3 regions of the Microbispora hainanensis genome follow, and region 3 is predicted to be linked to each of the others. Evidence: riboswitches for the same ligand, from Rfam matches in the RefSeq annotation. Region 3 holds a riboswitch; each other region holds the start of a gene.
The links. A riboswitch is a leader RNA that binds a small molecule or an ion and turns the genes downstream of it on or off. The one in region 3 is predicted to bind cobalamin.

Region 1: it holds a riboswitch for cobalamin, as region 3 does, so the genes downstream of both, OHB01_RS36130 (ribonucleoside-diphosphate reductase subunit alpha) here and OHB01_RS22895 (ABC transporter substrate-binding protein) in region 3, are expected to answer to the same signal.
Region 2: it holds a riboswitch for cobalamin, as region 3 does, so the genes downstream of both, OHB01_RS28625 (cobyric acid synthase) here and OHB01_RS22895 (ABC transporter substrate-binding protein) in region 3, are expected to answer to the same signal.

What each region holds. Positions count from the first base shown of each region.
Region 1 covers NZ_CP108086.1:7,949,886-7,959,884, forward strand. The annotation lists gene OHB01_RS36115 (DUF5685 family protein) at 1-1,177, shown strand, start outside; gene OHB01_RS36120 (hypothetical protein) at 1,512-3,089, shown strand; gene OHB01_RS36125 (ribonucleotide-diphosphate reductase subunit beta) at 3,235-4,239, opposite strand; gene OHB01_RS36130 (ribonucleoside-diphosphate reductase subunit alpha) at 4,236-6,560, opposite strand; cobalamin riboswitch at 6,695-6,926, opposite strand; gene OHB01_RS36135 (tripartite tricarboxylate transporter substrate-binding protein) at 6,972-7,910, opposite strand; gene OHB01_RS36140 (AraC family transcriptional regulator) at 8,251-9,063, shown strand; gene OHB01_RS36145 (isochorismatase family cysteine hydrolase) at 9,075-9,755, shown strand; gene glmS (glutamine--fructose-6-phosphate transaminase (isomerizing)) at 9,808-9,999, opposite strand, start outside.
Region 2 covers NZ_CP108086.1:6,212,117-6,222,115, reverse strand. The annotation lists gene OHB01_RS28640 (ABC transporter ATP-binding protein) at 1-208, opposite strand, end outside; gene OHB01_RS28635 (FtsX-like permease family protein) at 192-2,699, opposite strand; gene OHB01_RS28630 (FtsX-like permease family protein) at 2,696-5,398, opposite strand; cobalamin riboswitch at 5,535-5,658, shown strand; gene OHB01_RS28625 (cobyric acid synthase) at 5,772-7,274, shown strand; gene cobN (cobaltochelatase subunit CobN) at 7,271-9,999, shown strand, end outside.
Region 3 covers NZ_CP108086.1:4,893,017-4,903,015, reverse strand. The annotation lists gene OHB01_RS22925 (hypothetical protein) at 1-275, opposite strand, end outside; gene OHB01_RS22920 (zinc ribbon domain-containing protein) at 469-2,100, shown strand; gene OHB01_RS22915 (serine/threonine-protein kinase) at 2,129-3,967, shown strand; gene OHB01_RS22910 (adenosylcobinamide amidohydrolase) at 3,964-4,743, opposite strand; gene OHB01_RS22905 (ABC transporter ATP-binding protein) at 4,740-5,555, opposite strand; gene OHB01_RS22900 (iron ABC transporter permease) at 5,552-6,580, opposite strand; gene OHB01_RS22895 (ABC transporter substrate-binding protein) at 6,767-7,717, opposite strand; cobalamin riboswitch at 7,795-7,931, opposite strand; gene OHB01_RS22890 (acyltransferase) at 8,285-9,556, shown strand; gene OHB01_RS22885 (Gfo/Idh/MocA family protein) at 9,519-9,999, opposite strand, start outside.

The sequences.
Region 1 (9,999 bases), 3.1 Mb from region 3:
CGACCGGCACGGGCAGCCGGCCCGGATGGCGACCAACTACGACGGCCTCATCCTGTCGGTCCTGACCGAAGCACAGACGCGGGCCCAGACACGGGCCCAGACACGGGCACAGACGGGGGACCTGTCGCAGAACCGGCGGACCGCCGGGCCCTGCGCGCTGCGCGGCTTCCAGCGGGCGGAGGTGGTGCCGTCGGACGACCCGGGCGCCCGCCTGGCGGCCGTGGTCTCGCTGGCCCTCGCCTCGGGCAAGATCCGCGACCACGCGTCCGACGGCGACGGGATCGCGGCCCGGCGCGTGGCCGGACTCCCCCTGCGCGCCATGGCCTCGGCCTGGGCCTCGGCCGCCCGGCGCGGCGCGGAGTCGATCGGCTTCGACACGGCCGTGCTGACCGAGGTCTCCGCCCGCCAGGTGCTGCTGGAGTCGTCCCCCGGGCGCGGCCTGCTCGACGTCACCGAGCCCACCGAGACCGCCGTGGCCGCGGCCTTCGCGCACACCGCCGTGCTCGCCGGCCGGCCGGGCAACGTGGAGAGCCTGCGTGAGGCCGGCCGTTTCTTCGGCCGGATCGCGCATGTGATCGACGCGGTCGAGGACCTCGCCGAGGACCGGGCCCGCGGGGCGTACAACCCGCTTGACGCGACCGGCGCCTCGCCCGCCGAGGCCCGGCGCGTGTGCGAGGAGGCGCTGCACGGGCTGCGCCTGGCCGTACGCGACCTCGAACTGGAGGAGCGGCACCTGGTCGAGGCGCTGCTGTGCGACGAGACCCGGCGTGCCGTCGACCGGGCGTTCGGGACGCGTGCCCACGCCGCCTGTGGCACACACCGCATGGCGGCCGGGGACGCCTCCCCCACGCCGCCCGACGCCCCGCCCGGCGGCTCCCCCAGGGGTCCCGGCGACCGCCCGGGGATCGCGCTGACCGCGTTGGCCGGGATGGGGGTCTTCCTGACCTGCGGGCTCTACCGCCCGCCGTGGAGCGAATATCGGGGTGCGCCGTGGAGCGAGCGCTGCTGGTGCGGCGATTGCGACTGCCCCGACTGCTCGGACTGCTGTGACTGCGCCGACTGCTGCTCGTCATGCTCCGACTGCTGCTCGGGCGACGGCTGCTGCTGCGGGGACAATTGCTGCTGCGGGGACAACTGCTGCTGTGGTGACGGCTGCTGCTGCGACTGCGGCGCCTGACGGCTCACGCGGGCGCGGCCGGGCCGTCCGTGCCCAGGAGGCGGTCGTAGGGAACCGCATGACTCGTGCGGCCGTGGAAGCCGGTCGTGGTCGTCGCGGTGAACAGGGAGGGACCATCCCCGCGGGCGCGGGGCCGATACCTGATCGTGGCCTGCCGCCGGGGCTTTGAGAGGAGCATTCCCGCCGACGAGGGGATGGCGACGAGAAGGACGAATGGTCAGAGGTATCGGAGCTCACGCCATGGTACGGCGGCAGCTGGTCCGTCCGGGCGGCGGTCCATCAGATAGGTGAGCAGCGCGGCGGCCCTTGCGAGGATCGGCGCTATCGTCGGCCCATGGGAAGATCGCGCCCCCCTTTCCGCCGGCTCACCCCCGCCGAGCGCCGGCTCTGGGACGCCTATCCCTCCGGCGACTGGGTCGACCTGCGCCACGGCCGGGAGACCGATCCCTCCTCGGGCGGCGAGTGGGGCCGCTCCCGGGTGGTCAGGGCGGAGGTGATCTCCGCCCTGGTGCTCGACCGGGGCGCCGGCGGTTCGGCCCGGGTGCCGGGCGTCCGGCTCGCCGGGGCCCGGATCATCGGCGATCTCAACCTGTCCGACGCCACGATCGAGGCGAAGATCCACCTGCTCGACTGTCACATCGCCGGGACGGTCTCGTTCAACGACGCCAGGACCAGGGGCGTGCGGCTGCGCCGCTGCGACATCGTCCGCTTCCGGGCCAGCCGGGCCACGATCGACGGGCTGCTCGACCTCGACGGATCGGCCGTACGCGAGGGGGTGCGCCTGGACAACGCCCACGTGACCGGGCAGCTCCGGCTCTCCGGTGCCCGGTTGGGCACACCCGGCCAGAATCCCTACCGGGGCACGCCGCCCGGGGCGCCGTCCCTCCTGGAGCAGGCGCACTGGAGCGGGCCGGAGGGATCGCAGGAGCCGCGCACCTGGGAGTCGGTCGCGCTGTGGGCCGGCGGGCTGGTCGTGGACGGCAGCGCCTTCTTACGGAACATGCGGGCCACGGGCGGGCTGCGGCTGATCGGCGCCCGGTTCGCCAGCGGGCTCTACCTCCAGGGCGCGGTCGTCACCGCGGACGGCGTCCCCGCCGTGCACGCCGACCATTTGCAGGCCGACGCGGCCGAGCTCGGCGCGGGCTTCACCGCCCACGGCACCGTACGGTTGCGCGGCGCGCATATCCGCGGGGTCCTGTCGTTCCACGGGGCGGTGCTGCGGGCGACCGGACGGGCGCTGCACCTGAGCCACATGCAGGCGGACGAGCTCATCCTGCTGCCCGAGTCGATCGAGGGCGAGGTCAACCTCGGCTACTCCCGCTTCGGTGTGCTGTTCGACCGCCCGGAGAGCTACCCGGGCCACGTGCGGCTCGAAGGGCTGACGTACGAGTCGCTGCGCGGCCCGGCGACCCTGGCCGACCGGCTCTCCTGGCTGCGGCGCGACCCCGGAGGCTACCGCCCCCAGCCGTACGAGCAGCTCGCCGCCTACTGCCGGCGCATCGGCCACGAGCCGGACGCGCGCCGGGTGCTGCTGGCCAGGCAGCGGGCGCGGCGGCGGACGCTGCGGCCGCCCGGGCGGCTGTGGGGCCGGCTGCTCGACGGGCTCGTCGGGTACGGATACCGGCCCTGGCTCGCCGGGCTGTGGGCCGCGCTGCTCCTCGCGACGGGCACGGCGATCTTCACGCGGTGGCCACCCCACCAGATCGGCCTGGACGAGTCACGCCATTTCAACGCCTTCGTCTACACGCTCGACCTGCTGGTGCCGGTGAGCGTGTTCGAGCAGCGCGGGGCCTGGGAGCCGGCCGGATGGACCCAGTGGCTGGCGAACGGACTGATCGCGGCGGGCTGGATCCTCGCCACCGCGCTCATCGCCGGCGCGAGCAGGCTCCTGCGGCCGTCCAACGCCCCCTGAACGGGAGTCGGTTCGGCGAGCCGGACGCGCCGGACGTACGGCACAGCATAGTCAATCAAGTGATTGAATGACGTATCGCCGAAACCCCGGCGCACCCGTCCGATCCGGATGCGCCGGGCGAGCCGGGCGCCGAAAACCGTGCGGATCAGAAGGCCTCGTCGAAGCTGACGTCGCCCTCGACGGCCACCTGGTAGGCCGAGACACGGCGCTCGAAGAAGTTCGCCAGCTCCTGCACGTCCTGGAACTCCATGAACGGGAAGGGGTTATCCGTGCCGTACCGCACGGGCAGGCCGAGCCGGGCGAGCCTGCGGTCGGCGACATACTCCAGGTAACGCCGCATGTTGTCCGCGCTCATGACGCCGTGCCCGTCGCCGCACAGGTCGCGGGCGAAGGCGAGCTCGGCGGCGACCGCCTCCTCCATCATCCGCGTCACCTGGGCCGCCAGCTCGTCGTCGAACAGGTCCGGCTCCTCGCGGCGTACGGTGTCCACCACCTCGAAGGCGAACTCCATGTGCATCGACTCGTCGCGGAACACCCAGTTGGTGCCGGTCGCGAGACCGCCGAGCAGCCCCCGCGAGCGGAACCAGTAGACGTACGCGAAGGCGCCGTAGAAGAACAGTCCCTCGATGCAGGCGGCGAAGCAGATCAGGTTGAGCAGGAAGGCCCGCCGGTCCTCCCGGGTCTCCAGCCGGTTCAGCTCGCTGATCGAGTCGATCCAGCGGAAGCAGAACTCGGCCTTGTCGCGGATCGACGGGATGTGCTCGACGGCGGCGAACGCCTTGGCCCGCTCGTCGTGATCGGGCAGGTAGGTGTCGAGCAGGGTCAGGTAGAACTGGACGTGCACCGCCTCCTCGAACAGCTGCCTGCTCAGGTACAGCCGCGCCTCGGGGGCGTTGACGTGCTGATAGAGGTTCAGCACCAGGTTGTTGGCCACGATCGAGTCGCCGGTCGCGAAGAACGCCACGAGCCGGTTGATCAGGTGGCGCTCCCCCTCGTCGAGGGTCGCGAGGTCGGCGAGGTCGGAGGCGAGATCGACCTCCTCGACCGTCCAGGTGTTCCTGATCGCCGCGCGATACCTCTCGTAGAACCCGGGGTAGCGCATCGGGCGCAGGGTCAGGTCCATGCCGGGGTCGAGCAGCATCGTTCTCATTGGCAAGCCTCGCAGATCTCGGGGTTCTCAAGGGAGCAGGCGACGGCGTCCACCGGCGTGACCGCGGGGACGGTCGTCTGGGCGATCCTCGTCGCCGGGCGGGAGCGCAGGTAGTAGGTGGTCTTCAGGCCCGACCGCCAGGCGTAGGCGTACATCGACGAGAGCTTGCCGATGGTGGGGGCGGCCATGAAGAGGTTGAGCGACTGCGACTGGTCGACGTACGGCTGCCGCGCGGCGGCCAGGTCGATGAGCGCCTTCTGGGGCAGCTCCCAGGCGGTGCGGTAGAGCGTCCTGAGCTCGGCCGGGATGGCGGCGATGTCCTGGATCGAGCCGTCGTTGAGCTTGATCGCGTCGCGCATCGACCGCGTCCACAGGCCGAGGGCCTGGAGGTCCCGCACGAGATAACGGTTGACCTGGAGGAACTCCCCCGACAGCGTCTCCCGCTTGAAGACGTTGGACACCTGCGGCTCGACGCACTCGTAGCAGCCCGCGATCGAGGCGATCGTGGCCGTCGGCGCGATCGCGATCAGCAGGGAGTTGCGCAGTCCGGTCTCCGCGATCCTGGCCCGCAGCGCGGCCCACTCCTCCGGGTGGACCGGGGTGCACGGATAGTGGTCGAGGTGCAGCACGCCGTCCGCCGCCCGCGTCTCCCCGTACGCCGGGTGGCGCCCGCGCTCCGCGGCCAGGTCGGCCGAGGTGCCGTACGCCGCGAGCGCGATCTCCTCGGCGATGCGGGTGGACAGCGCGAGCGCCTCGGGCGAGTCGAACGGCAGGCGCAGCGCGAAGAACACGTCGGCGAGGCCCATGACGCCGAGGCCGACCGGCCGCCACTTGCGGTTGGCCGCCTCCGCCTCGGGCGTCGGATAGAAGCCGAGGTCGATCGTCCGGTCCAGGAACCGTACGGCGGTGCGGACGGTGGCGCGGAGCCTGCCGAAGTCGACGGCGTCGCCCTCCGGGGTCAGGTGCGCGGCGAGGTTGACCGAGCCGAGGTTGCACACGGCGGTCTCGCCGTCGCTGGTGACCTCCAGGATCTCGGTGCACAGGTTGGACAGGTGGATGACGTTGCCGGGCCGCGCGGTCTGGTTGGAGGCGCGGTTGGAGGCGTCCTTGAACGTCATCCAGCCGTTGCCGGTCTGGGCGAGCGTGCGCATCATCCGGGCATAGAGGGCGCGGGCCGGCACCTGCTTGACGTAGCACCCGGCGGCCTCCAGCTCGCGATAACGGGTGTCGAACGCCTCACCCCACAGGTCGGTCAGCTCGGGGACCTCCTTGGGGTCGAACAGCGACCACGTGCCGTCCGCCTCGACCCGGCGCATGAACTCGTCGGGCACCCAGTTGGCCAGGTTGAGGTTGTGCGTGCGCCGCGACTCCTCGCCCGTGTTGTCGCGAAGCTCCAGGAACTCCTCGATGTCGGCGTGCCAGGTCTCCAGGTAGACGCAGGCCGCGCCCTTGCGCCTGCCGCCCTGATTGACGGCCGCCACCGACGCGTCGAGCGTGCGCAGCCACGGCACGATGCCGTTGGACAGGCCGTTGGTGCCCCGGATCAGCGAGCCGCGCGAGCGCACCCGCGTCCAGGCGATGCCGATCCCGCCCGAATACTTCGACAGCCGGGCCACCTGGCCGTACCGCTCGTAGATGCTCTCCAGCTCGTCCCTCGGGGAGTCGAGCAGGAAGCACGACGAGAGCTGCGGCCGGCGCGCGCCCGAGTTGAACAGCGTCGGCGAGCTGGGCAGATAGGCCAGCGTGGACATCAGGCCGTACAGCTCGGCCGCCTCCGCCACCGTGGCCGACAGCCCGCAGGCGACGCGCAGCAGGAAGTGCTGCGGGCGCTCCAGCACGCGCCGGGTGACCGGGTGGCGCAGCAGGTAGCGGTCGTAGACCGTGCGCAGCCCGAAGTATTCGAACCGGTCGTCGGCCGCCGGGTCGATCAGCGCGTCGAGCGCCTCGGCCTCACCGGCCACGAAGGCGGCGACGGCGTCGCCAAGCAGCCCGGCGGCGTGGGCGGCGGCGACCGACTCGGAGAACGTGCGCACCCCCTCGGCCGCCGCCTCCTCCGCGATCAGCCCGCTCAGCAGCCTGGCCGCCCGGCGCGAGTTCTCCGGGTCGGCGATGACCCCGGCCGCCGCCTCCTCGATGGCCTGCCAGACCTGCGCCGCGTCCCACCCGCCGTCCGGGCCGCCGTCCGGGCCGCCGTCCGGGCCGGCCGATGCCCGCCGTACGGCACCGGTGGAGGGTCCGGAGTTCCCCGCCGAAGCCCACGGCCCGCCGCGTACCTCTGACGCGGGGTCCGCGGAAGCGGAGGCCGGGTCGGTGATCGTCATCAGATGCCCTCTCCTCGTCGTCTCGTGTCCCGGCCGGACCGGAGGGAGGCATGCCGCGGCGCACGCGCACGAGAGGGATTCGTGCCGTGACGATGCGGCGAGCCCGCCCTCGGGGCCCGGCGCGGGGCGCGCGCCCATGCGCGCGCATCGCTGGCAGGTCTTCGGACTCGCGGGCGCCCGGCCGGGCTCGCGCCCTGCCGGTCCTACTGGCCGTCGCTTCCCGGGCGCGCTCGCGCCCAGTGCTCGGAGCACAGCACCGTGCTGTGCCGACGGCGGTCGTTCCCGCTCACCGCTGCGGGGCAGTCCCGGATTTCCACCGGGTTCCCTCTTGCCTCACCAAGGTGAACCAGCAACGCGATGGATCCTACATCTAGTGGCCCTTCCCGCAAGCGCCCCCACAAGTTGTGTTTTTCAGCGGAGTCCGAGATCATTGAGGAGCAGGGCCGTACGGCGCGCCTCGCCGGCGAGCCATTGCCGGAAGTCGTCGCCGTCGAGCCACATCGGCGTCCAGTCGTTGCGCTCGCACAGGCGCCGCCAGCCCGGCGTGCCGGCGACGGCACGGCACAGATCGAGCAGGGCGTCCGGCTCGGGCGTGCCGCGCGGGGCGATCAGCCCGGTCCAGTCGGCGAACACGACGCGTACGCCCGACTCCGACAGCGTCGGCGCGTCCACCCCGGACAGCCGCTCGGCGGAGGAGACGGCGAGCGGGCGCAGCCGTCCGGCGCGCACATGGGGGGCGACCTCGCGCCTGCTGCCGAACCCGAGCGCGAGCCGCCCGTCGACGACCGCGGCGACGGCCTGCGCCCTGCTGCCGAACGCGACGTAGTCGAGCAGGCGGACGTCGGCTCCCAGGCCCCGGGCGGTCATGCCGAACAGCAGGTGTTCCGGGCCACGGTCGGCGCCGCCCGCGACCCGGTGCGCCCCCGGGTTCCGCAGCAGCGCGGCGGCGAACTGGTCGAACGTGCGATAGCCCGAGTCGGGCGAGGCGACCAGCACCTCCCACTCCCCCGCCAGCCGCGCGAGCGGTACGGCCCGGGCCACGAGGAGGGGGTCGCGGGCCAGCGCGCAGGCGGCGAGCAGCGCGGAGTCGGCGACCACCAGGCCGGCCCCCGGCCGGTTCAGGTCGGCGAGAGCCGTCCCGCCGCCACCGGTCTCCCGCCTGATCCGTACGGCCCGGGCCCAGCCACGCCCTTCCACGAGCGACTTGAACCCGGCGGCGACGCCCTCCCCGCACCCGCCGGGCGGGCCCGGGACCATCAGGGAGAGCTCCCCGCGGCGCGGGGGTGCGGGGACACCGCATGCGCCCGCGAGGGCCAGGACTCCCAGTGCGAGGACCGTACGGCGTCGCATGTCGGCACCCTCCACCCCGAAGAGTCCCTTACATGCACAGACTATGAGTAACTACACCATGTCACCACATAACGGACGTTACGGCTGCGGCGATCGATGGGTGGTTCTCGCCGGGTAGAGGGCGATCCCGCGGTGGTCGCGGGTCAGGCGCCTGCCGCAGGAGCTCGGAAAGAAGCCGTCGTCCTCGCTGCGATGGTGACTGCCCAGTGCGGCACAGCAGGTGTGACAGTGGGCACGCAGGTCGGGCTTGATCACCTCGACCCGCTTGGCTCGCGCGGGCAGTTCCGCGTGCGCAACACCCGCTCGGTCAGGGATACAGGCGTCGTATACAAAGGCAGGCATGGAGGACCTTGTCGAGCACCGTTACGGCCGCGACGACATACGGCTGATGACGGCGTCCTTCCGTAGGCATCACTTCGTTCCGCACGCGCACAGCGAGTACGCCATAGCGGCGATCGAGCGCGGGGTGGAGGCCGTCCGCTATCGCGGCGCCACCGAGCACGCGCCCGCGGGCAGCCTGCTCCTCCTCGACGCCGACACCATCCACGCCGGCCGTCCCGGCATCCCCGAGGGCTGGGACTACCGGGTCTTCTACATCCCGCAGCACCTGCTCGCGGAGCTCGCCGGGCACCGGCCGGCCTTCTCCACACCGGCTCCGTACGATCCTCGCCTGGCCGCCCGCCTGATCCGGCTGCACCGCCGCCGGGACCAGACCTCCCTCGCCGCGCAGGAGGAGTTCGAGGCGCTGTGCACCGAGATCCTCGCCCGCTACACGCGCCGCGGAATCGCCCCGGCGCCCATCCGCACGACGCCGGCGGGGCCGGTCGCGAAGGTGCAGCGGCATCTGGCCGAAGACCTGCGGCGCACCCCAAGCCTGGACGAGCTCGCGCAGGTGGCGGGCCTGCCCCGGTTCCGGCTGCTGCGCGCCTTCCGCCGCGAGACCGGCGTGACCCCGCACGGCTACCTGCTCCAGCTCCGCCTGCGCTGCGCCCAGCAGCTCCTGACCGCCGGGCACACCATCGCGCGGGCCGCCGCGGAGAGCGGCTTCTACGACCAGGCGCACCTGCACCGCCATTTCCGCCGTACGTTCGCGGCCACCCCGGGCCGGTTCGCGCGCAACGACGTACAAGACCGGCGCGGCTCGCGCGCCTAGCGTTGCCGGGCATGGACGAATACACCAGCCACGAATACACCGGGCCCGAATACACCGGGCCCGAGTTCTCCCGCAGCGCGCTGCTCACCATCGACCTGCAGCGCGACTTCGTCGCCGGCATCGCCGGCACCGCCGAGGTGCTGCCCGCGGTCCGGCGCCTCACGCACGCGTTCCGCGAGGCGGGGCGGCCCATCGTGCATGTCGTGCGCCTCTATCTGCCCGACGGCAGCAACGCCGACCTGTGCCGCCGGACGCTGCGCGGCATGGTCAACCCGCACTCCCCGGGCTCCCAGCTGGCCGCCGGACTGCTCCCCGGCGGGCTCCCCGGCGGAACGGCGGAACGCGAGCTCGACCCGGACCTGCTCCTCGCGGGACGCGCGCAGGAGGTCGGCCCGGGCGAGCACATCCTGTACAAAGCCCGCTGGAGCGCCTTCTACGGCACCCCGCTGCTGGAGCACCTCGCGGAACGCGCGGTGAGCACCGTGGTCGTCGCCGGGTGCAACTACCCGAACTGCCCGCGTTCCACCCTCGTCGACGCGACCGAGCGCGACCTGCGCGCCGTCGCGGTCCGCGACGCCCTGTCCGGCTGGACCGCCGGCGCGGACCGCGAGCTGGCGGGGATGGGCATCGCCTGCCTGGACACGAGCGAGGTCGTCGCCGCCGTCCGGTCGCGCGCGGCGTCCCGGGCCTGACTCCGTACGGCCCGCACCGGCACGCGGCGTGGGCCGTACGGCGTGCGGACGGTTATTCGACCGTCACGCTCTTGGCGAGGTTGCGCGGGCGGTCGACGTCGCGCTCCAGGGCGACGGCCGCGTGGTAGGCGAAAAGCTGCAGCGGGATCGTGAGCAGGATGGGGTCGAGCTCGACCTCGTTCTTGGGCACCACGATGCAGTCGTCGGCCGCCTCGGACGTGCGGTGGCCGACCATGAGGATGCG
Region 2 (9,999 bases), 1.3 Mb from region 3:
ACTTGCCCGACCCGGAGGCTCCGACGACCGCCACCAGCTCGCCCCGGCCGATGAGCAGGTCGAGACCCTGCAGCGCGACCACCTCGACCGCGGCGGGCCCCTCGGTCTTGTAGATCCGCACGAGGTTGTCGCACAGGATGTGGGCGTCCGCGCCGAACACGGGTCCGCCCCGCGTGGCCCGGGCCTCCAGGTCAGCCAGCGTGTCCACGTCTTCCTCCCCAATAGGCGCCCGCGAGGGCGACGGCGGCGACCCCGGCGGCCAGAGCACCCGCGACAACGCCGGGCAGCGCGGGCAGGAGCGCGCCGCCCGACAGCGCGCCCTGGCGCCCGCCCGCGTACGCCGACAGGTCGATTCCGATCAGCGCGGGCATGGCGAGCCCGGCCGCCAGCCCGGCGACGGCGGTCAGGACGAGCAGCGGGGCCGCCTCCAGGACGGTGACCAGCCCGGCCTGCCTGCGCGTGAGGCCGAGGGCGCGCAGCAGCCCGAGGTCCTCCGCGCGCCGGGCCGCGCCCCCGGTCAGGGCGATCGCGACGGCCGCCAGCGCGTACGCGGCCAGCGCCGCGGCGGCGACCCGCAGCGCGGCGGTCAGCGCCGCCGTCAGCGGCGCCCCGGTGATCTCGGCGAGCGCGCCCGCCACGGTGGTCATGTTCGCGCCGGACGGGAGCAGCGGCCTGACCGCTTCGGGGTCTCCCGCGATCAGCAGCGTGTTGACCTGTGCGGGAGCGCCGGGCAGCACGATGAGGGCGCCGTCGCCGGCCGCCACCCCGGGCATCGCGTCGACGGTCCCCGCCGGGGTGACCGTCGTCCGCGCGGGCCAGCCGACGTCGAAGCTCCCCGCGGCCGACAGGTCGCGCGAGACCAGCGCGCCGCTGCCCGGCGGCGGCAGGCGGAGCGGGCTGCCCGCGACCAGCCGGTGGTAGGCGCCGAGATCGACGGCGACGACCGTGGCCGGCCGCCCGCCGAAGCCCACCTCGGCGACCGTCGTGCCGACCGCGGCGGGGACGACGGCCCTGACGCCGGGCGCGTGGGCGATCTGCTCCAGCGTCTCCGGCGCGATGCCCTCCGCGCGCTCCACCCTGATCTCCGCGCCGGTCCGCTCCCAGGCCGCCTGCCGCTGGGCCTCCTCCAGCCCTCCGGCGGTGACCATGCCGTACGCCGCGAGGGCGACGGCCGGCAGCAGCGTGAGCACCGGCAGCGCGGCGCTCGGCACGGCCCGGGCGGCGGCGAGCCCGAGGAACGGCACGGCGCCGCTGCGCCGGGCGGCGGCCCGGAAGGCGAGGTGGATCAGGGCCGGGCCGGCCCGCAGCACCACCAGCGCGGCGGCCAGCGCCAGCAGCACCGGCCCGGGCGCGAGGAACGCGTCGCCCGTGCCGAGACCGCCAGTGCCGAGACCGCCCGTGCCGAGCCCGCGAGTGCGCAGAAGGTGCACGCTCGCCACCGCGAGCGCGAGCACCAGGAGCTCCAGCACGATGCGGCGCAGCGCGTTCCCCGACCGCCGGCCGCCGGACCGGACCAGCGCGGCGGCGCAGGCGATCGCGATGGTCCCCGCCGCCAGCGCGGCAGGTCCCAGCCGCGCGACCGCCGTCGGGGCGCCCGGCACGAAGCCCGCGGCCGCCTGGCCCGCCGCGGCCGCCGGCACCGCCACGAGCGCGACCGCTCCGCCGCAGGTCAGCATGGTCCGGGCGAGGGACGCGCCGCGGGCGCGCATCAGCAGCAGGTCGCCGCGCACCCGCCCGGCGAACAGCAGCACGGCCAGGGCCGTGGTGCCGAGGCACACGACGGCCAGCCCGCTCAGGAACACCGTGATGAGCGCCCGCGTGAGGGCCAGCCGTTGCAGGTACTCCGCCAGGATGCGGTCGAGCCCGGTCGACAGGGTGACTTCGAGGTCCTGCCTGCCCAGGCGGCGGCCGAACTCCGCCGTGTCGGCGAGCACGGCCGCCGCGTTGCCCGCGCCGATGCGCTCCTGCGCCGGGGTGACGAGCCATCGGAAGAGGATGGGCAGCTCGGCGCCCGCGAGGCTGTCGCCGTCGGCGAGCGCGGTGACGATCAGGTCGTCGTCCATGGCGAGCGGCACGCGGTGGTGGATGACGTAGGTGAGCTCCGGCTCCAGCGCCCAGAACCGGTCGGCGGGACGCACCGGCTCGAACAGCCCGGTGACCTTCACGGTCAGGTCGCCGAGGCGGAGCGTGTCGCCCGTTCTGATCGACATCTCCGTGGCGGCGACCGCGGGGACGGCCACCTCGACGCGGGTGCCGGAGCCGCGGCCAGGTGGGCCGCCCTTGACGTACCGCACATGCCGGCCCGCCCCTGAGACCCATTTCAGCGTCATATACCGATGCGCCCGGTCGTCGATCAGGATCGGCGACGAGGTGGCGAAGTCGTAGAGCCGGCCGGGATCGGCGACCTCCCGCAGCGCCGTTGGGAGCAGGGCGCGCCAGGCGGTGTCCGCCTTGGCCACCTGCTTCGTCGTCCGCATCCCCCTCGGGTCGAACGGCCGGCGGGTGAACTGGACCGCCAGCGAGGCCGTCCCGGGCGGGGCGGAGCCGACGGCCGACCTGGCCGCCGCGTCGAGGGACGACTCGACCATGCGGGGCAGGGCCGAGACGACCAGGGCGGCGCCGAAGACCAGCGCGGCCAGCAGCGCGGCCACACCCTTGTGCACTCCCAGAAGCCCGTGCACTCCCGGCAGGCGGATCATGACGCCTCCCCCGCACGCAGCACGGCGGCCGGCTCACGGCGGTGCAGCGACCGCGCGAGCCCCGCCACGATCGCGAGGAGCACCGCGAGGATCGCGACGGCGAGCGCCGCCACCTGTGGCCACGGCACGTGGAGCGACACCGGCAGCCCGCCCGCGGTCGCGTATCCGGCTGACACCATCGGCGGCACCACCGCGGCGGAGACGGCCACGGCGAGCGCCACCCCACCGGCCAGCGACAGCCCGATCACGAACGACTGCTCGGCCGCGAGCAGGCCGAGCGTCTGCCGGAAACTCACGCCGAGCGCGCCGAGCACGGCGAACTCCCCCCTGCGCTCGCGCGCCGAGACCGCCGTGTTGACCAGGAATCCCAGCACGGCGAACGCCAGCGCCGCCGCGAAGCCGAGCAGCAGCGCGCCCTGCAGACCGGCCGCCGTGGGGTCGTCCCGGTAACCGGCGGTGAGGGCGGCCGCGTCCACGATGTCCCTGCCGCGTCCCGAGGCGGCCAGGGCATCCCGAGTGGAACCGTCGGCGGCCAGCCACCACTCCGTCACCTGCCCCTCGGCGCCCTTCCCCCGGAACGCCGTGAGGTCGGCGAGCAGGGCCGGGGTGCCCTCGGGCGTGCCGGGCATCGCCGTGACGACGCCCACGACCCGGACGGGGATCGCCGCCGTGCCCGCGGTGATCCTGGTGGTGTCCGCCAGCCCGGGGGTCACCACGACCGGGAGCGGTCGCCCGGCGGACCCGGTGATCCGGGAGGCCAGCGTGGCCGGCGGCAGTTGCGACAGGTCGGGGCGCAGCAGCAGCACCCGGCCCAGATCCGCCGCGTCGGCGGCGATCAGCGTGGCGTCCGCGCCGTCGGCGACGACCGTGGCGCGGTGCGCGGGCACGGCCGCCGCGACCCCCGGCAGCCTGGTGAAGGTCCGGGCGTCGTCGCCGGGCAGGGCCGGGACGCGCAGCGAGGATCCGGCGACGTGCCTGGCCCGGTCCTCCTGGGCGGAGCGCCAGGTCGCGGCCGTGGTCAGGGACAGCACGCCGATCGCCGTCGCCATCGTCAGCAGCAGCGCCGGGCCCGAATAGCGGGCCGGGCGCCGGCTCACCTGCCGGGCGGCCACGGCCGGGCCGAACCCGGGGCGTCGCCGCGTCGCCCGCTCGGCGATCTTCGCGACGGCGGGCACCAGCCGCAGGGCGGCCATCCCGCCGCAGAGCAGGGCGAGCGCCGGCCCGGCCCCGACGAGCGGGTCGAGCCCGAGCTCGCCGCCGAGGCGCGTCGTCTCCGCCGCGTCCTGGCCGCGCAGGCGCCAGATGGCGAGGGCCGCCAGGACGAGCAGTGCCACGTCGGCCCCGGCCCGCTGCACCAGGCCGGGCCGGTCGGCGCGCCCGCGCGCCGCCTGCTCCTCGACGTACGTGCGGCGGGCGGCGAGCAGGGGCGGCGCCGCCAGCATGGCGGCGCAGGCGAGCGCGACCACCGCCGCCACGGCGAACGTGCTGCCGTCGGGCGCGCGGGGCGGCTCCACGCCGGTGGCCTCGATCCAGGGGAAGGCGCTCAGCAGCCGCAGGAGGACGGGTGCGAGGAACGGCGCCGCGGGCGCGCAGGGCAGCGCGATCAGCAGCGCCTCCCCCGCCGCCATGGCGGCGAGCCGCGGCGACCCGCCGCCCCTCGATCGCAGCAGGGCCGTCTCCATCCGGCGGTGTTCGGCGAGCAGCCGCGCGGTCAGCGCCAGCGCGTACGCGGCCAGCACGAGCAGCTGGAGCACCGGCACCAGCATGGTCGAGCGGGCGACCAGCGCGCCGTGGTCGAGCCGCAGCAGTGTGCCGGACAGCGTCTCGGTGACCGTGCACCGGGGGCAGCCGGACCGTACGTCGGCGGAGATCCCGGCGACCGACGCCGAGAACGGCCGCAGTCGCTCGGGCGGGAGCCGGCGCAGGTCGGGCTCGGCGAGCCAGCGGGCCGAGGCGCCGGCCGCGAACCGGTCGAGGAAGACGCCGGCCGGCACGACCATGGGGCCTCGGGAAGTGAAGTCGGCGGTCTGCGTGCCGTGGCGCAGCAGGTCCTCTCCCGTCCAGCGCGGGTCGTCGGGGTCGCGCAGCCGGAAGACGCCGGAGACGCGCACGCGGGCCGGCTTGCCGTCCAGGCGTCCGACGACGGTGAACGTGTCGCCGGTGGAGACCCTCATCGCCCGCGCGGCCGGCTCCGAGAGCGCGACGGCCGTATCGCCTGCCGTCCCCGCTGTCGTTCCCCGCGCCGTCCCCGCGGTCCCTTTCCGCGTGGGCCATCGGCCGCTCACCAGGTCGGCCTGGCCGTCCAGTCCCTCGTACGTGGCGAACCGGGTCAGGACGGGCTGACCACCTTTATCTCGTCCCCTCAGCGCGTAGGAGGCGGACTCGACGCGCGCGGTGACCCGTACGGGCACCTCGCCATGGGCGTGGGCGATGCCCGCGCGGACGGCCTGGTCGACCTTCGCGAAGTCCCCGGACGTGACCGAGGAGGTGACGACGGTGGCGGTGGCGGCGAGCGGTGCCGTGTCCAGGGCCCTCCGCACGCCCGCCTGGCTCGCCGACCCCGCGTGCAGCAGCAGCGCCGCGATCGCCGTGGTGGCGAGCAGGATGGAGCCGAACGCGGCCGCCAGCAGCAGCGGCTCGGCCAGCGCACGTCGGATCACCAACGGCAGCCGCCCCAGCACTGCCCTCCCCCGTTTCACCCGGGCATCATGGCAAAGCCGATCCGGGCACACCACACCGGCCCGACATACGTAGCGATTCCGATATATCCGACAGACCGTACTTGCGGGACATCCGGCACGAAGGTGTAAGTTGACCCCGCAAGCGACGGACGCGGAGGAAGCCGGTGTGAATCCGGCGCGGTCCCGCCACTGTCACCGGGGAGCGAACCTCACCCACGCCACTGCCCAGCACGGGCGGGAAGGCTGAGGGGAGCGCTGATCCGGGAGCCAGGATACTCCGGCCGTCGGACCTTCTACCGGGGGCGCGGATACCCCCAGGGGGGACATGCCATGGCCCGGACAGGCCTGCGCAGACGCGCCTCACTGCCGGTTTCGCGCTCCACCTGCTGACGTGGCCGGCGGCGGCCTGCTCGTGGCGGGCACGACCTCCGACGCGGGAAAGAGCGTGCTGGTGGCCGGCCTGTGCCGGTGGCTGGCCCGGCGCGGCGTACGGGTCGCGCCGTTCAAGGCGCAGAACATGGCGCTCAACTCGATGGTCACCGCCGACGGCGGCGAGATCGGGCGGGCCCAGGCGATGCAGGCCGTGGCGGCCCGGGTCGAGCCCGAGGCCGCGATGAACCCGGTGCTGATCAAACCCGCGGGCGATCGGCACTCCCACGTGGTCGTGCTCGGCCGCGCGCACGCCGACGTGGACGCCATGTCCTACCGCGACCACAAGATGCGCCTGCTCGACGTCGCCCTCGACGCGCTCGACGGCCTGCGCCGCCGCTACGACGTCGTGATCTGCGAGGGCGCGGGCAGCCCCGCCGAGGTCAACCTGCGCGACCGCGACATCGCCAACATGGGCCTGGCCCGCGCCGCCGGCCTGCCGGCGCTCGTCGTCGGCGACATCGACAGGGGTGGCGTGCTCGCGCACTTCGCCGGCACCATCGCCGTGCTCGACCGGCACGACCAGCGGCACATCGCGGGCTTCGTGGTCAACAAGTTCCGCGGCGACCTCGCGCTGCTGCGGCCGGGGCTCGACTGGCTCACGGAGGCGACCGGCCGGCCGTGCCTCGGCGTGCTGCCGTGGCGCTCGGGCCTGTGGCTCGACGTGGAGGACTCCCTCGACCTCGACAGCCGTCCCGGCCTGCTCACCCCGCCGGTGGGACGTGACGTGCTGCGCGTGGCCCTCGTGCGGCTGCCGCGCATGTCCAACGTCACCGACGCCGACGCGCTCGCCGCCGAGCCGGGGGTGAGCGTCCGCCTCGTCACCACCCCCGCCGAGCTCGCCGACGCCGACCTCGTCGTGCTGCCCGGCACCCGCGCCACCGTCGGCGACCTCGCCTGGCTGCGCGAGCGCGGCCTGGACGAGGCGCTGCGCCGCCGCGCCGCCGAGGGCCGCCCGGTGCTCGGGATCTGCGGCGGCTACCAGATGCTCGGCACGGTCATCGACGACGAGGTCGAGAGCCGGGCCGGCCGGGTGCCCGGCCTCGGGCTGCTGCCTGCCCGGACGGCGTACGCGCCGGGCAAGGTGCTCACGCTCGCGGAGGGCGAGTGGCGGGGTCACGTGGTCGCGGGCTACCAGATCCACCACGGCCGGGTGACCTTCGACGGCGGCGAGCCGTTCCTCGACGGCTGCCGGGCCGGGCAGGTGTGGGGCACGACCTGGCACGGCCTGTTCGAGCGCGACGGATTCCGCCGGGCCTTCCTCGCCGAGGTCGCCGCCGTCACCGGCCGGGCCTGGCTGCCCGGGACCGGAACGTTCGCCGCGCACCGGGAGGCCCGCCTCGACGCCCTGGGCGACCTCGTGGAGGAGCACCTCGACACCGAGGCCGTGTGGCGGCTCATCGAGCGCGGCGTGCCCACCGGCCTGCCCATCGCCGAGCTCACGCTGCGGGAGGACCGTCCATGACGACACCGCCGAGGATGCTGCTGCTGTCCACCGCCGACACCGAGCTGCTCGCCGCGACCCGGAGCGGGGCCGGCTGGCGGGTCGCCAACCCCGCGCGTACGGCCGCGGAGGACGTGCCCGCCCTGGTGGACGGCGTGGACGCCGTCGTCGTCCGGCTGCTCGGCGGCAGGCGCTCCTGGCCCGAGGGACTCGACGCCGTGCTCGCGGCCGGGCTGCCCACCGTGGTCCTGGGCGGCGAGCAGGCCCCGGACGCCGCGCTGATGGCCCTGTCCACCGTGCCGTCCGGGGTCGCCGCGCAGGCGCTCGCCTATCTGGCCGAGGGCGGCCCGGACAACCTCGCGGAGCTGCGCCGCTTCCTGTCCGACACGCTCCTGCTGACCGGCGAGGGCTTCGCGCCGCCCCGGCCCACGCCCGAGTCCGGCGTACGGCCCGGCCGCGCCCGCCGGGAGGGCCGCCCGCTGGTCGGCGTGGTCTACTACCGGGCGCACGAGCTGTCGGGCAACACGGCGTTCGTCGACGCGCTGTGCGACGCCGTCGAAGCGGCGGGCGCCGACGTGCTGCCGGTCTTCTGCGGATCGCTCCGGGGCGCGGGTGACGACCTGCTCGACCTGCTGCGGCCCGTGGACGCGCTGGTCGTCACCGTGCTGGCCGCGGGCGGGGCGGTCGCCGCCGCCGCGAGCGCCGGGGGCGACGAGGACGCCTGGGACGCGGGGGCGCTGGCCGCCCTCGACGTGCCGGTGCTGCAGGCGCTGTGCCTGACCACGCCCCGCGCGGTGTGGGCGGACTCCGACGCCGGGCTGTCCCCGATGGACGCCGCGATGCAGGTGGCGGTGCCCGAGTTCGACGGGCGCCTGATCACCGTGCCGTTCTCGTTCAAGGAGGACGGGCCCGACGGCGTGCCGGTCTACGTCGCCGACGCCGAGCGGTGCGCCCGGGTGGCCGCGCTCGCGGTCGCGCACGCCCGGCTGCGCCACGTGCCGAACGCGGACAAGCGCCTGGCGATCGTGCTGTCGTCCTATCCCACGCGGCACTCCCGGGTCGGCAACGCCGTCGGGCTCGACACCCCGGCCTCCGCCGTCGTGCTGCTGCGCGCCCTGCGCGACGCCGGATATGACGTGGGCGACGCGCCCGACGACGGCGACGCGCTGATCCACGCCCTGATCGCGGCCGGCGGCCACGACGTGGAGTGGCTCACCGAGGAGCAGATCGAGGCCGCCCCCGCCCGCGTGCCGCTGCACGCCTACCGGGAGTGGTTCGCGGCGCTGCCCGGCGACCTGCGCGACGCGGTGACCGCCCACTGGGGGCCGCCGCCGGGCTCCCTCTATGTGGACGGCACCGACATCGTGCTCGCGGCGCTGCGGTTCGGCAACGTCCTGCTCGCGATCCAGCCGCCCCGGGGATTCGGCGAGAACCCGGTCGCCATCTATCACGACCCCGACCTGCCGCCCAGCCACCACTACCTCGCGGCGTACTGGTGGCTGGCCCGCGAGTTCGGCGCGCACGCGGTCGTCCACCTCGGCAAGCACGGCACGCTGGAGTGGCTTCCGGGCAAGGGGCTCGGGCTGGCGGCGTCGTGCGCGCCCGACGCCGCGCTCGGCGCGCTGCCGCTGGTCTATCCGTTCATCGTCAACGACCCCGGTGAGGGCACCCAGGCCAAGCGGCGGGCGCACGCCACCGTCGTCGACCACCTGATCCCGCCGATGGCCAGGGCCGACTCCTACGGCGACCTCGCCCGCCTGGAGCAGCTCATGGACGAGCACGCCACCGTCGCCGCGCTCGACCCGGCCAAGCTGCCGGCCGTACGCGCGCGGATCTGGACGCTGATCCAGGCCGCCCGGCTCCACCACGACCTGCACGTGGACGAGCGGCCGCAGGACGCGGAGTTCGACGACTTCCTGCTGCACGTCGACGGCTACCTGTGCGAGATCAAGGACGCGCAGATCCGCGACGGCCTGCACGTGCTGGGCCAGGTGCACACCGGTGAGGCCCGGGTCGACCTGGTGCTCGCCGTGCTGCGCGCCCGCCAGGTCTGGGCCGGCGCCGCCGGGGCGCTGCCCGGCCTGCGCGAGGCCCTCGGCCTCTCCCCGGACGCGGGTACGGCCGAGGTGGACGCGTTCGAGGCCGAGGCGCGGCGGCTGGTCCAGGCGATGGAGGACCACGGCTGGGATCCCGCGGCGGCCGGCACGGTCACGGACCACGCGGAGGCCGCCCGGGTGCTGCGCTTCGCCGCGACCGAGGTCGTGCCCCGGCTCGACCGGACGACGGACGAGGTGGCGCATGTGCTGCACGCGCTCGACGGCGGATATGTGCCCGCCGGTCCTTCCGGGTCGCCCACGCGCGGGCTGGTCGGCGTGCTGCCGACCGGCCGCAACTTCTACTCCGTGGATCCCAAGGCCATCCCGTCACGGCTGGCCTGGGAGACCGGCTCGGCGCTCGCGGCCTCGCTGGTCGAGCGCTACCACGCCGACACCGGCGAACATCCGCGCACGGTCGGGCTCACGGTCTGGGGCACCAGCGCGATGCGCACCCAGGGCGACGACATCGCCGAGATCATGGCGCTGCTCGGCGTGCGCCCGGAGTGGGACGACGCCTCCCGCCGGGTGACCGGCTTCGCGGTCATGCCCGCCGAGGAGCTGGGCCGCCCCCGCGTCGACGTGATCGTGCGGATCAGCGGATTCTTCCGCGACGCGTTCCCGCACGTCGTGGCGCTGCTCGACGAGGCCGT
Region 3 (9,999 bases):
GCGGCGAGCTGCCAGACCGGGCACGACTCGTTGCCCTGCCGGTGCCAGGCGTACTGCGCGAGGATCATGAGGATGAAGACCGCCACGGGAGCCCTGCGGCGATACCAGACCAGGACGCCGGTGACCAGCGCCTGGCCGACCCACCACAGCTCGGGACTGCGGGCGGCGCCGTAGTCCATGGCGTCCGTGAACGCCTCAAGAGTGCCCAGCGCTATGATCGCGAGTCCGATCAGAAGATCGACGCGGGGAACCGAGCGGAGGAGGGACGAGCGCATGCGCGCAGAGTAATCCCTGCCGACATACCGCGCATCAGAGAACAGACGCCTCGCAATCGGCCTGCAAGTAATCGTCAAGCGACGGCGCGATCATCGCGCTGTATCAAGTGGGTGTCGGTCACGATACTCACCTTGTCGAGCACTGTCCGCGCTGAGACGCTTGAGGCGTTCCGATCAGGCATAGGAGAAGCAGATGCCCCGCCTGCACTCCCTTATCGCGGGGCTGGGCGCGCTTTCGGCGCTCGCGGCGCCCATGCTCCACCCGCACCCCAGCGGTTCCACCGACCGGGTCACCCCCGGCGCGGTACGCGTTGAGTCCTCCTCGCATGTCCGCATCACGTTGCTGGACGACCGCGGCGTGATCAAGCAACTGGTCCGCGACTACGACGTCGACCTGGCGGAGGGCAGCGGCTTCACCGTGACGCCCGACGGCGTGGTCGTGACCGCGACACAGGTCGTGCAGGCCGCCGACGACCCCCGCGTGTACGCGGCCAACCGGATCTTCGCCGAATACTTCAAGGTGAAGATCCCCGCCGACTTCAAGCAGCACCCGCTGGACGACCCCGACCTCGACCGCCGGCTCAAGGCGTGCTACCCGCCGCAGAAGACCGACTCGACCTGCATCGCCGACGTCACGACCAACGTCACCGTCTACCCCTACCTCGACCCGCCGCCGCCCGGGGGCCTGCCCGCGCAGATCCTGACCACCGGGACCTCCCCCGCGTCCCCGGCCGTGCTGAAGGTCACCAAGGGCGGTGAGAAGCAGTCACTGCCCACCGTCCCGCTGGGCACGACGATCGGCGGCGCGGTCGAGTCGCTCGACGTCATGTCGCTCCCGAGCAGGCCCTCGGCGAAGACCCCGCCCAAGCTCGACACCGCGCACCTGAATCCGCCGGGCAGCCGGACCGTCAAGGAGCGCGACAAGGTCCTCAAGCTGCTGGACGACGGCGCGCCCGGCGCGGCCCTCATCGACGACGGCAAGAGCGAGGTGGTCGGGTTCGTCTCCGGGGGCGGCGGCGAACCGGTGACCATCACCCCCGCCGACGACATTCGCAGCGCGCTGGTCACCGCCGGGGTCACGCCGCGCCGCGGCCCGGTCGACGTCGTGTACGAGAACGCGCTCGCCTCCTACCACAACAAGCTCTACACCGGCGCGATACCGGCGCTGCAGCAGGTGCTCAACCTGCGGCCCGACCACGCGGTGGCGGCCGACCATCTGCGGGTCGCCCAGTCCAAGGCGGGCACGGCGGAGGACGCCGGGTCGAAACCGGTGGCGAGCCCGGCCGCCGCCGCGCAGGCGAAGTCGTCGGTGCCGTCGTACGTGTGGGCGGCCGGCGGCGTCGTGGTCCTCGCGCTGCTGGCCGTGGGCGTCGTGCTGCTGCGCCGCAGGAGCGCCGCACGCGCCGGCGCCGGCGGCCAGACCGACCACCCCGGTGTCGCCGCACCCGGCAACGCCGTGCACGGGGACTTCGCGGGTGAGGCCGCGTCCTACCCGCCGCCGGAGAACTCCTGGCCGCCGTACGCCGTGACGAGGGTGTTCGGGGCGGAGGCCGCCCGGTCTCCCGACGTCGTCGGGCCGCCGCCGCCCGCTCCCGTGCCGGCGGATCCGTCCCCGGCCGGTGGGCAGGCGTACCCCGTGGACCTGTCGCCGCCGCACGGGCACGCGCATCCGGAGGACGTCTCGCCGCCGCGCGGGCACTCCTACCCGCCGAACCCGTCGCCGCCACGCGGACAGGCGCAGCTCAAGTTCTGCACGCAGTGCGGCATGCGACTGGGTCAGGGACACCGTTTCTGCGGCTTCTGCGGGAACCCAGTCGATTCGTGATCGGAAGAACGTTCAAGGGGGAGACCGTATGACCGAGGGGCCCGTGATGCCGCCGCTCGTCGGGCGGCAGCTCGGCGACTACACGGTCGAGGCGGTCGTCGGACGTGGTGGCATGGCGACGGTCTACCGGGCCCGCGACCAGCGGCTCGGGCGGGCCGTGGCGCTGAAGGTGCTCGCACCGCAGCTCGCGCACGACGACCGGTTCCGCGACCGGTTCGTACGCGAGTCGCGGATGGTGGCGAGCATCGACCACCCCAACATCATCCCGGTGTACGAGGCCGGCGAGCGCGACGATCTGCTGTTCATCGCCATGCGCTACGTCGAGGGCAGCGACCTGCGCAAGCTCGTGCAGTCGGAGGGCCCGCTGCCGGTCGGCCGGGCCAACCCGCTGTTCGTGCAGATCGCCTCCGCGCTGGACGCCGCGCACGCCCACGGCCTCGTGCACCGCGACGTGAAACCGGCCAACATCCTGGTCACGCAGGCCGACCACGTCTATCTGACCGACTTCGGGCTCACCAAGAGCTCCTCGGCCGAGGCCGGGCTGACCAGCCATGGTCACTTCATGGGCACTCCGCGCTACGTCGCCCCGGAGCAGATCCGGGGCCTGCCGGTCGACGGCCGGAGCGATTTGTACGCGTTCGCCTGCGTCGTGTACGAGGCGCTGGCCGGGCAACCGCCGTTCCAGCGGGACACCGAGCTGGCGCTGCTCTACGCCCACGTGTCCCACGACCCGCCGCCGCTCACGCCGTACCGGCCGGACCTGCCGCACGCCGTGAACGCCGTGCTCACGCGGGCGCTGGCCAAGTCGCCGGCCGAGCGGTTCGAGACCTGCCAGGCGTTCGTGTCCGCGCTGCGCGACGCGATCAGCGGCGGCGCGGGCGACCCGGCGGCCTCCCCGTCGTATCCCCCGGTCACCCCGTCCCATCCCCCGGTGCCCTCGTACCCGCCGGTCTCCCACGCCTCTCCGGGGTCTCCGGTCTCCCACGGCTCTCCGGCCGCGCAGGGACCGGCCGGGGCGCGGTCGCAGGGGTCCTATCCGCCGGGCACGCCCACCTCGTTCCCTCCCGGCACCAGGCCGCCCGTCACCCATCCCTCCTACTCGGCGCCCACGGCGTCGTCCCACCCGCCGGTGAGCCATCCGACCGGTGCCATGGGCCATGTGCAGGGTCACGGGTCGTACCCTCCCGGGTCGCCGAACGCGCAGGCGACGGTCGCGTCGGCGGGCGCGCAGGGCCAGCGGCGCGGGCTGCCGCTCGGGCCGCTGATCGGCGGCCTGGCGATCCTGGTGTCCATCGCCGTCGCCGCGGCGCTGCTGCTGACCAAGGGCGGGGACACCGCCGCTACGTGGAACACCTACCCGGGCAGCACGGCGGCGCCGTTCACCATGTCCTACCCCTCGTCGTGGGGCGAGGCCAAGACGAACGCCGACCAGTGGATGATCGCCTCCCCCGCGGTGGACGAGTTCAACGCGCTGTTCGCGGTGCCGGGCAACACCGACTGGTCGAAGGTGAACGCCATCATCAAGGACCAGCCTGATCGGGCCGCCGGGGTGTTCGCCCAGGTCAGCAACACCCTGAGTACATCCGACTCGCCGATGGAGCTCCAGGAGAGCCTGGGCCCGGCGCTGCCCGGCGTGACCACCTACTTCGGTGTGCCGACGCCCACGACGGTCGGGGCCAAACCCGCGTTCCGCATCGAGGGCGTGCTCAGCGACCCCCAGCAGGCCGGACGGCTCGAGTTCATCGCCTACGTCGTACGGCAGGGCGACACGGGCACGACCGTCCTGATCACGTTCTTCTGCCCGCCGGGCAAGTTCAACCAGTCGAACATCGACCACATGGTGAACAGCATCGCGTTCACGTCCTAGCCCCGCCGGGTGCGCCAGTCGCGTGCGCCGTCGAGGACGGCCCGGTGGACCGCACGGGCGATCCGCGCGCCCCAGACGGAGCGCGGGCCGCCGAACTCCTCCGCCGGGCCGTCCTCCCGCGCGGCGACGCACACGGCGTCCGACGCGGTCCCGGTGCAGGGGAAGCCCGCCTCAAGCAGCGCCTGCGTCTTCGCCTCGGTGACCGTCATGACGGCGTTGACCAGCGCGGGGTCGGAGAACGCGACCGGCACGGCCACCAGGATGTTGATCGTCCCCGGCCGCGGCGCCCGCCCACCGGTTGCCGGCATCCCGGCATCGCCCGTGCCGACCGGCTCGCGCGCGGGACCGGATGCGGCCGGACCGACGGGCTCCTGCGCGGACGCCGAAGCGGGCTCGGGGGCGGCAGGGGCGGCGGGCAGGCCGGGGTCGGGCACGCCCTCGGGCGCGGCCGCCCAGGTCGGCACGCCCAGGCCGACCGTGGCGACGGCCTCCGCTCCCCCGTCGGCCGCCGTGACGTACCGCTCCACCAGCGCCGCCGTCATCATGCCGACCCCGGGGCCGCCGGGCCCGAGCGCGTCCATGTGCTCGACCGGGTCCATGCGTGAGTAACCCGCGGCCACCTGCGCGTTCAGCACCCACTCCCGGGGACCGATGCCGCCGCCCAGCATCGCCGAGGAGATCATCCGCCAGCCGGGCCCGAACCGCCACAGCAGCGTGCCCAGCCGCTGGCCGTCCTCCGTACGGTGCGTCAGGGACGGCCGGAGGAGGCCCGTCATGCCTCCTCCGCCATCGAGGAGACCGACGGGCGCACCAGGTGGACGACGGGGCGGCCCTCGGGGCCGGGCTCCACCCGCACGCGGGCGCCGAAGTGCTCGGTCAGCAGCGGCTCGGCCAGCACCTGTCCGGGCGGCCCGGCCGCGACCGCCCGCCCTGCGGCGAGCAGCACGAGCACGTCGGCGTACTGCCCGGCGAGGCTGAGGTCGTGCAGCGTCGTCACGACGGTGAGGTCGTCGGCCAGGCGCAGCCGGTCGACGAGTTCGAGCACCTGCTGCTGGTGGCCCAGGTCGAGCGCCGTGGTCGGCTCGTCGAGCAGCAGCACCGGCGCCTGCTGCACCAGCGCCCTGGCGAGCACGACGCGCTGACGCTCGCCGCCGGACAGGTGCCCGAGCGGCCGCGACGCGAAGCCGTCCAGGTCGAGCCGTTCCAGCACCGACCGCGTCACCTCGCGGTCCCGCGCGCTCTCGCTGCCGAGATAGGCGATGTACGGCGTGCGGCCGAGCAGCGCGTAGTCGTAGACCGTCATGTCGGGCGGCAGCGCCGGGCTCTGCGGCGCGTAGGCGATCAGCCGTGCCCGGCGGCGCGGGCGCAGGTCGTCGACGGCCGTCCCCTCGACGAGCACCTCGCCCTCCCTCGGCACCAGCCCGGCGACGGCCCGCAGGAGCGTGGACTTGCCCGCGCCGTTCGGCCCGATGATCGCCAGCCACTGGCCGGGCGCGGCCGACAGCGTGACGTCCGTGAGCACCCGCCGCCCGCCCAGCGTGACGCCCACGCCGCGCGCCTCGACGGCCGGTGCGGCCCGCCCGCTCACGTCCCCACCCGCCGGGTCACGCGCAGGATGGTGACGAAGAACGGCGCCCCCACGAACGCCGTGACGACCCCGATCGGCAGCTCGGCCGGCGCGAGCACCGTACGCGCGATCGTGTCGGCCAGCACGAGGAACGCCGCGCCGCCGAGGAACGACACCGGCAGCACGATCCGGTAGGACCAGCCGGCGAGCCGCCGGACCACGTGGGGCACCACGATCCCGACGAACGCGATCAGCCCGCTGACCGCCACGGCCGACGCGGTGGCGAGCGAGGCGGCCAGCAGCACGACGAAGCGCACCCGCGCCGCGCGCAGGCCGAGACTCACCGCTTCCTCGTCGCCCACCGACAGCACGTCGAGCAGCCGCCCGTGCAGCAGCATGCCGATGGTGGACACCGCGGCGTACGGCGCGATCATGCGGAGCTGGTCCCAGCCGCCGCCGACGTCGCCGAGGATCCAGGAGTAGATCCGCTGCAGTTCCTCCACCTTGAGCTGCTGCACGAAGGTCTGGATGGCGGTGAGGAACGAGGTGACCGCGACACCGGCGAGCACCAGCGTCGCGGTGCCGCCGCCCCGGCCCGCCGTGTGGCCCAGCGCGTACGCGAGGAACACCCCGCCGACGGCCCCGGCGAAGGCGGCGATCGGCACCGCGGTCACGCCGGTGTCGCCGCCCAGGAAGACCACGACGAGCGTCACCGTGAGGCCGGCACCGGCCGCCGCCCCGAGCAGGTAGGGATCGGCCAGCGGGTTGCGGAACACGCCCTGGTAGCCGGCCCCGGCCGTGGCGAGCAGCCCGCCCACGACGGCCGCGAGCAGCACCCGCGGCACCCGGAGCTGGAACAGCAGCCCCTCCTCGACCGGCGACAGGCCCGAGTGCACGGACACCAGCGGCAGCCGGTCGAGCAGTGCGAGCGCGATGGCGCGGGGCGAGATGCCCGCCGCGCCCGCCATCAGGCCGAGGGCGAGACTGGCCGCCAGCACGACGGACGCGACGAGCAGCGCCCGGCCGCGCGGCCGGGCCGGGGTCATGACGCCACCACCGGCCTCACCACGTCACCTGGCACCAGGCCACCGAGCGCCCCGCCACCGAGCACCGTGTCATCGGGCACCATGCCACCGTGCCGTGTCACCAGAGGCCGTGTCACCAGAGGCCGTGTCAGCGGGCGTCGTACCACCAGGCGCCGCGCCGCCAGGGGCGTCCGCGTCGTCACCGGCTCAGCTCGCCGCCTTCTGCACGGCGTCGCTGACGGCCTGGGCGAGGTCGGCGACCCGGGGCCCCCAGCGGGAGGCGAGGTCGTCGTCCAGCCCCACCACGCGGCCCTTCTTCACGGCGGTCAGGCCGGACCAGCCCGGCCGCTTGGCCAGCGCGGCGGCGTCCTGCCCGCAGCACTTCGTGTCACCGAGGAAGATCAGGTCGGGGTCGGCCTTGGCGATGAACTCCGCCGACAGCTTGGGATAGCCGCCCGCCGCGTCCGGCGCCTCGTCGGCGATGTTCTTCAGCCCGAACAGGCTGTAGACCTGCCCGATGAACGTGCTCGACGTCGCCGCGTAGGGCGTGGTGTCCAGCTCGTGGTAGTACGTCAGCTCCTTGTCCTTCGGCGCCGCCGCCGCGAGGGCGTCGATCTTCTGCTTGACGCCGGTCGCCACCTCGTCGGCCTTGGCCGCGTTGCCGGTGGCCGCGCCGAGGTCCCGGATCTGGTCGTAGGTGTCGTCGAGCTTGGTCGCGGCGGGTTCGAGCAGCACCGGCACGCCGACCTTGCCGAGCCCGGTGACCACGCCCTCCAGGTCGTTGGCGAGCACCACGAGGTCGGGCTTGGTGGCGACGATCGCCTCGACATTGGGCTTGAACCCCGACAGCGAGGTCTTGGGCGCCTCGGGCGGGTAGTTCGACTGGTCGTCCACCGCCGTCACCTGCGCGCCCGCGCCGATCGCGAACAGGATCTCGGTGGCCGTCGGGGACAGCGACACGATGTGCTCGGGCTTCTTGGCGATGGTCACCGCGCCGTTGCCCGCCTGAACGGTGACGGGGAATGCGGCCTGACCGGTGCCGTCCGAGACGGCGGGGGTGGGGGTAGCGGACGTGGCGGCGCCGTCGCTCTGGCCGCAGCCGGCCAGAGCGAGCACGCCCAGCACCACACCCGCGACGGCCGTGCGTACGGGCCTCACGAGGTCCTCCATAAGGGGGAATGCCGGGAATCGAGGGACCCGCTGGAAGCGACGGATCACCCTTTTCCACGAGGGTCGATAGCGTCGGCGCGCAGCGCAGGCGACCTGGCTCGTCCCCGGGGGCGGGGAACCACAGTTGCGGGACAGCGCCGGATTCTCACCGGACTTCGCTACGCGGCGCGCGTCGGACGCAACGGTACCAATCCCTCACGCGGCGTCCACCCCCGGCCCGGGACCCCACCGCCCCGGGCGGACGGCGATCCACGCGCGCGGCCGTCGGCCTGGGCGTACGCGGGGTTGGTAGGGCCGGCCCTACCCCGGTGGTAGGGGGCCTCCCATGATCGGAAGTAGGGACCGCGTCGCTGCGCCGGGCGGGGGCGCGGCGGGACGCTTGAACCGCTCGCGAAGACCGGGCCCCAGGCCCCGGGCCACCGCAGCCCCCGAACCACCGCGACCTCGAACCACCCCGACCTCGAACCACCGCAACCCCGAACCACCGAGGCTTCGAGCCCCCACCGCCCGCGGAACGCCCCCGCGGCGGCCCCGAAACAGCGAAGGCGGCTTCTCGTGTCCCTGACCATGCTTCCCCCCGCAGCCGAGCGGGCCCCGGCCGCACCCGCGCCGCGCGACCGCTTCATCGACGTCCTGCGCGTCTTCGGGATGGTCCTGGTGGTCGTCCAGCACTGGACGATGCCGGTCCTGTCGTACGCCCAGGGGCGGCTCACGACCGGCAACGCCCTGGCGGCGATCCCGTACGTCACCTGGATCTCGCAGGTCATGCCACTGGTGTTCTTCACCGGGGGCGCGGCCAACGCGATCAGCTTCCGGTCCGCGGCTCGCCGGGGCGGGACGGCCCGGGAGTGGACCGCGCGGCGGGTACGCCGCCTGGCCTGGCCGGTGGTGCCGCTGGCGGTCGTGTGGCTGCCGCTCCCCCACCTTCTGACGGCCCTGGGCGTGCCCGCGCAGCCGGTGGAGGTGGCCGCGCGGACGGTCGGGCAGCTCCTGTGGTTCCTGGCGGTCTACCTGCTGGCCGTGGTGACCACGCCGCGCCTGCTGCGGATGCGGGCCGGGGTGGTCCTGCCAGTGCTGGCGGGCGGCGCGGTGCTGACGGACGTGGTCCGGTTCTCCGGCCTGGAGGCCGCCGGTTATCTCAACGTCGCCTTCGTCTGGCTGGCCGTCCACCAGGTCGGGTTCCGGTACGCCGAAGGCGGCCTGGAGCGGCTGAGGGGACGGCGGGCCGCGGGGCTCGCGGTGGCCGGGTTCGCGATGGTGGCGGCCCTGGTGGCGACCGGGCCCTACCCCTCCAGCATGATCGGGATGCCGGGGATGATCTCGAACATGGCCCCGCCGAGCGCCTGCCTGCTCGCACTGTTCGCCGGTCAGCTCGGCCTGGCGATGCTGCTGCGCCCCGCCGTGAACGCGCTGGCCGCCCGGCCGGTGGCCGAGAGGGTGCTCACCGCGCTCGCGCCGCACATGATGACGATCTACCTGTGGCACATGACCGCGCTCGTCGCCGTCGCCGGTGTGGCGGTCATCGGGCTCGGGCTGACGCCCACCGCCGGCTCGGCGGCCTGGTGGAGCGCCGCCCCGCCGTGCCTGGCCGCCCTGGCGCTGGTGCTGGTCGGGCTCACCGCGCTGCTCGGCCGCTTCGAGAACCCCGCGGGCGCCGCCGCCCACCGGCACGTGCCCGTGGCCGTACCCCTCATGGGCGGCGCGCTGCTCACGCTCACCATCACCGGGTTCGCGCCCGGCCCCGCGCCGGTGATCGCCTCCGTCGCCCTAGGCGCGGGCCTCGCCCTGGTCAGCCGGCCCGCAGCTGCCGCTCCACGTCGTCGATGATCTCCTGCATGCGCAGTCCGTGGCGGGCGTCGAGCGGATGCCCGCCGCCGTCGCGCACGGTGCTCGCGAACTGCCGCACCACCTCGGGGAAGACGTCGCCGAGCTCGGAGCCGAGCAGCGAGGCGGTGCCGAGCCTGCCGTACACGTCGACACGGCTGGGCGGGGTCTCCCCCTCGACGGCCATGCTGAGCGACGCCTCGCTGACCGCGCCGCCCTCGTGCTCCAGCAGCAGGCCGACCCAGCCGAGCGGGTCGCCGTGGGCCTTGACCCCGACCACGCGGCCCAGCGCGGCGTCGAGCAGGTCGATCGTGTGCGGGCCCACGTCGAGCACCGCCCCGCGCTCCAGCCGCCAGGGGGTGGCGAAGGGGCCGCCGCGCAGGCTTCCCGAGATGTTCGCGGCGTGCCCGCCGAAGGGCTCGATCCGCCGGGCCCGCTCCAGGAAG